DNA from 2 places in the Pantoea sp. GABEPS69 genome. Region 1 is predicted to be linked to the other one. Evidence: predicted binding sites of a transcription regulator. Region 1 holds the regulator's gene; the other holds the start of a gene.
The links. Region 1 encodes Fur, which represses iron uptake genes when iron is present. Its sites were predicted from a motif close to ATAATAATGAGAACNACTATCAA; they were not measured.
Positions count from the first base shown of each region.

Region 2: the regulator Fur is predicted to act here: its motif matches at 1,488-1,510, upstream of PVE98_RS11685 (TonB-dependent siderophore receptor).

Region 1 is NZ_CP118618.1:2,862,377-2,865,306, forward strand. It holds gene ybfF (esterase) at 1-76, shown strand, start outside; gene ybfE (LexA regulated protein) at 232-507, shown strand; gene fldA (flavodoxin FldA) at 642-1,172, shown strand; gene fur (ferric iron uptake transcriptional regulator) at 1,527-1,970, shown strand; gene PVE98_RS14020 (hypothetical protein) at 2,030-2,425, opposite strand; gene glnS (glutamine--tRNA ligase) at 2,662-2,930, opposite strand, start outside.
Region 2 is NZ_CP118618.1:2,380,761-2,383,690, reverse strand. It holds gene PVE98_RS11685 (TonB-dependent siderophore receptor) at 1-1,428, opposite strand, end outside; gene treA (alpha,alpha-trehalase TreA) at 1,598-2,930, opposite strand, start outside.

The DNA.
Region 1 (2,930 bases):
CGGCGCCGGCCACTGGGTGCACGCCGAGAAACCTGATGCCGTATTGCGCAGCGTCCGCCGCTTTTTTGCGCTTTAAAAGCAAAAGCTTGCCGTTCGCGGTTTAGCATTGGCGTCATCACTTCGGCTGGAGTATGATGGCGCGCTAAATTTTGCCGCTGCTCATTTTTTTGCCGCGGCAATGGCCCATTTCGTTATAAACGCGCCTGCTCGCGCCGCTAGTTTTACTAACCCATGGCAAAAGAACACACTGACCGCACTACGCTGGATCTGTTTGCAAACGAGCGTCGGCCCGGTCGACCGAAAACCAGTCCGCTCTCGCGTGATGAACAGCTGCGCATCAATAAGCGCAATCAACTGAAACGTGACAAAGTGCGCGGGCTGCGTCGTGTCGAACTCAAAATGACCAGCGAAGCCGTGGATGCGTTAAACACCCTGGCTGAGCAGCGCAATATCAGCCGCAGCGAACTGATTGAACAAATGCTGCTGGCGCAACTCAAACTGGGCTGAATAGCGCAAAGCGCACGCAGAAGCAAATGGAGCGGCTTTTCGAGTTCCGCCCTTTTGCCCGCTCTGCTATCATTCGCTTAATTGTGCGCTCTGCGCATGCACTCATTATCAGGATTTAAGAGGTTATTTACCCCATGGCAATCGTAGGCATCTTCTTTGGCAGCGATACCGGCAACACCGAAAACATTGCAAAAATGATCCAGAAACAACTGGGCAAAGAGGTTGCGGAAGTGCATGACATTGCCAAGAGCACGAAAGAAGATCTCGAGGCGTTCGATATCCTGCTGCTGGGCATTCCGACCTGGTACTACGGCGAAGCGCAGTGCGACTGGGACGACTTCTTCCCGACGCTGGAAGAGATCGATTTCAACGGCAAGCTGGTCGCGCTTTTCGGCTGCGGCGATCAGGAAGACTATGCGGAATATTTCTGCGACGCGATGGGCACCATTCGCGACATTATCGAGCCGAACGGCGCGGTGATCGTCGGCCACTGGCCGACCGAAGGCTACCATTTCGAAGCCTCTAAAGGTCTGGCGGACGACAAGCACTTCCTCGGCCTGGCGATTGACGAAGATCGTCAGCCGGAACTGACCAATCAGCGCGTCGAGGCCTGGGTTAAGCAGATTTCCGATGAGCTGCAGCTGCAGGCGATCATCGAAGCCTGATTACCCACATACTCAATGTGGGCGCTGGCTCACATTGAGTTAATGGTTTTTCCTATAGAAATAATAGCTACAGATTTTTAACTTTTATCTCTGATTCTGTACAATACCCACATCGGTTATCTGCTTATTTCTTCCGCGAGGTCAGGAAGTTAGCGAGATGATAACGAACCTCCTGCATTTCTCCGCCCGGCGCCGTTACGCATCTTCTTACAGCCCGTGTTGATTTCAGGCGTTTCCCTCGGTTTTCATTTCAAAACTTCACCTCTATAATGAGACGCAAATGAGAATAGACACCGAACGACATTCAAGGCAAGGCGCCTCAAGTAACCAGCAAAGTAACAGGACAATATCCGCATGACTGACAACAACACCGCATTAAAGAAGGCTGGCCTGAAAGTCACGCTGCCCAGACTTAAAATTCTGGAAGTGCTTCAGGAACCTCAGTGCCATCACGTCAGCGCGGAAGATCTGTATAAACGCCTGATTGATATGGGCGAAGAGATTGGTCTGGCTACCGTTTATCGCGTACTGAACCAGTTTGACGATGCGGGCATCGTGACGCGTCATAACTTCGAAGGCGGAAAATCGGTTTTCGAACTGACCCAGCAGCATCATCACGATCACCTGATCTGCCTCGACTGCGGTAAAGTTATCGAATTTAGCGACGAATCAATCGAATCGCGCCAGCGAGATATTGCTACCCGCCACGGCATCAAGCTGACGAACCACAGCCTCTATCTCTATGGACACTGCTCGCTGGGCGATTGCCGCGAAGACGAAACGCTCCACGATCAGTAAAGATGTGTGCTATGCAGTAATTCTATAAGCCGGTCTGTGTACCGGCTTTTTTTATGCCGTCAGCCGACCAGCGTTTCGTGCAGATAGCGCCAGCGGGGAATCGACGTGGTGCAGTCGAGGATCGCCAGCGAGATGCGCGCCTGATCGCTGCCGTTAATCATCTGCAGCTCGCGATACTGAATAGTGACCTCATCTTTGCCCTGAGAGATTACCGCGTGTTCGCTGGTGGCGATGCGCATGCCTTCGCGACGCCCCTGTAGCTGACGAAACAACTCTTCCGTTTGATTCAAATCGAGCAGCCGACCCTGCGGCGTGACCATGCGGAAATCGGGATGGAAGTGCGAAAGCAGCAGTTCGAAGGTATCGTCTTCGCCTGAAGGCTGATTGAATATACGTTCGATTAACTGATGTAAAACTACCACGCTGTGTTTTGCTTCCTGACCAAGAGCCGTCATCATTTTTCCTTTTTATGCCCGCATAGCCTCTTCAAAGAGCGAATAGCCTACCTGAAAAAACGAAATTCACATCTGGAAATTGATTAATTTTCGTTAACTCAGACAACTCCCAGACTGGTCAGACAAGCGGTAATCATTTGTTACAGAACAAAAAATTGCCTTGCAGCTAATTGCAGATATAAAAAAGGGCGATTGCTCGCCCTGTAGTAATTTTATCATGCCGTTAATGCAAAAATTTAATCGCCGATTTTCGCCCAGGTATCGCGCAGACCCACGGTGCGGTTAAACACCAGCTGGTTCGGACGCGAATAGTGGCTGTCGGCACAGAAGTAGCCTTCACGCTCAAACTGGTAAGGCGCTTCCGGGCTGGCGTTCTGCAAACCTGGCTCGACGAATCCCTGACGAATTTCCAGCGAATTCGGGTTGATGGTGGTCAGGAAATCCTCTTCCGCGCCTGGATTCGGCACGCTGAACAGGCGATCGTAAAGGCGGAATTCCGCCGGCA
Region 2 (2,930 bases), 480 kb from region 1:
GTTGTCGAAGGCGTAGAGCAGTGCCGCGCGCCCGCTGACGTGATCGTCCTGCCGACGCGCCGTGCCGCTGTTGTCGGCAACGATGCGGTCGTAGCGGCCGGAGAGATCGAGATGCCAGCGATCCCACGTCATCTCATCCTGCAGGTAGAGGCCGGTCTGGTAGTAGCGGCGCGTCTCGCGCGTCCAGCTATAGTCCGGCATCGGCCCGAGCGCCGCGCCGGTATCGGCGTTGAGCGCGCTGGCCTCGCCGCCCGCGTCGCTTAAATCGTTCTTGTAACGGTGATACTCCGCGCCGATCGACAGGCGATGCGCCAGCTCGCCGGTGTCGAACTCCGCCGTAACGCGGTTATCCGTCGCCCAGGCAGAGAGCGACGAGCGCTCGCCAGAGTAGTAGCGGTTAAGGATAGCGCTGCCGGGCGACTGCCAGCCGACCTGATAAACCTGGTCTAGATCGACGTTGGAGTGGCTGTAGCTGCCGGTCGAGGAAAACGACCAGACGTCGCTAAAGCGGTGCTGGAAATCATAGCTGTAGATCTGCTCGCGCCGCTTGAACTGGTCAAGGGAGGGATCGCCGTCGTAAAAACCGGTGCTGAGCTTCGCGCCGTTGTGGGCGCTCAGCGCGCCGTCGCCCGGCACCGAGCCGTGATAGCCGCCCGACGGATCTTTTTGCAGATAGGCGCGCAGCAGCAGCTGCGTATCTTCCGTAGGCTGCCACATCAGCTGCGGCATCAGCGCGTACTTCTCCTCGCGCGTATGGTCATACTGGGTATCGCTGTTGCGCGTCATGCCGGTCAGGCGAAACGCCCACTCGTTGTTGATGGCGTTGGTGTAGTCGAACGCCGCGCCGCGCGTATCCTGGGTGCCGGCCGTCAGCCGGAAGTGGCCCGCTTCGCTGAACTGCGGGCGGCGCGTGGTCTGGTTCACCAGCCCGCCCGGCACCGTCTGGCCGTACAGCGCAGAAGAGGGGCCTTTAATCACGTCGACGCGCTCCAGAAACCAGGGATCGACCTGCAAAACGTTATAGCTGCCGCCGTCGCTCATCAGGCGCAGACCGTCGAGGAAGGTATTATCCACGTCGCCGCCGTGGAAGCCGCGCAGCGAAATGGTGTCGTAGCGGGTCGCCGCGCCGCCGAAGTTGGAGAAAACTCCTGGCGTATAGTTCAGCACCTGATTGAGATCGATCGCGCCCTGATCGTCGATCTGCTGGCGGGTAATCACCGAGACCGACTGCGGCGTCGTGAGCAGCGGGCGATCGCTTTTGGTGGCGCCTGCGCTGGTGGTAGCGAGATAGCCCTGGGTTGGGCCGTCGGCGCTCTCCTGCGGCGAGGCGGTCACCGTCAGCGTGTCGGCCGCCAGGCTGGCGGCGGGCAGAGCGATCGCCAGCGCGCACAGCAGCGCGCAGCGGTGAGGGGGAAACGGCAGCGTCATGTCCTGTCCTTGTTCGGTCCGCCTCAGCAGGCGGTACATGTATGATAAAGATTCTCAAAATCAGAGTGAGAATTATTATCAATATGTGAAAAATGTTTCAAGGTTTGTTGAACAGGAGAAGGCAAAAAAGAAAACGAAGGGCCGATAGCGGCCCTTCGTCTGGGGAAGGTTACTTCGTTGTCGCCGCGGCCTGAGGAATATCCTGCGCGCTGTTGCAGGTTTTCTCTTTCGGACAGTACTTATCGAGCAGCATCAGCGTCACGCCGTTGGTCCAGCCGAAGCCGTCCTGCAGCGGATATTCGCCGCCGCCGCCGCCGCCGAGGTTCGGCCCGTCGACCACATACTTCTCGACCAGCTTATGCTCTTTATCGTAGGTGGTCTGCACGTTCTGCAGGAAGCGCATGCCGACCTGCTGCGCCAGCTGCGGCTTGTTGTAGTGCTCCAGACCTTCTACCGCCACCCACTGCAGCGGCGCCCAGCCGTTAGGAGCGTCCCACTGCTGGCCGTTGTTCACCGTAGTGGTGAGCAGACCGCCCGCTTTCAGCAGCTGTTTCTCTACCGCCGAGGCGGTGCGATCGGCCTGCTTGTCGCTGGCCAGCTGCATATAGAGCGGGAAGAGCGCTGCGGCGGTCAGCTGCGGGCTGGCCTGGCGCGTTTTGCTGTCGTAGTCGGCGTACCAGCCCTGTTTCTCATCCCACAGATAGCGGTTCACCGCCGCCTGGCGCTTCTCCGCCAGATCGGCGAACTGCTTCGCCTTATCCTGCTGCTTATCGAGGCGATAGGCTTTGGCCAGCGTTTGCTCCAGATGGAATATCAGGCTGTTGAGATCGACAGGCGCCAGCTGAGTGGTGCGGATCGAGGCGAGGTTATGCGCGTCGCTGAACCAGCGCGAGCTGAAATCCCAGCCGGACGCGGCGCCGGCACGCAGATCGCGGTAGAGTTCGCCTTTGTCGCGCTGCGGCGCTTTTTTCGCGGTATTGACGTCATCCAGCCAGGATTCAGTGCGCGGCGCGTCGCGCGCGTCCCAGTAGCGGTTAAGCACGGTGCCGTCCGCCAGCTTGATCACGCGCTTGCTCGCCTGACCGGCGGCGACGCTATCGCTGTCCGCCATCCAGTAGTCATACTCTTTCTGCAGCTGCGGCAGATATTTGGTGTAGGCCGCGTCGCCTTCGTGCGTCGCCAGCAGATCAACCATCAGGCTAAAGAAAGGCGGCTGCGAGCGGCTGAGGTAGTAGCTGCGGTTGCCGTTGGGAATATGGCCGTAGGTATCCAGCTCCCACGCGAAGTTATCCACCATATCCTGCACGCGATCCCAGTGGCCGCTCTCGGCCAGGCCGAGCATGGTGAAATAGCTGTCCCAGTAATAAACCTCGCGGAAGCGGCCGCCCGGCACCACATAGGGTTTCGGCAGCGGCAGCAGCGAATCGTAGCGCCCGGCGCTTTTGGCGGTGCGCGTCAGCACCGGCCACAGGCCGTCGATATGCGCGCGCAGGCTCTGGCCA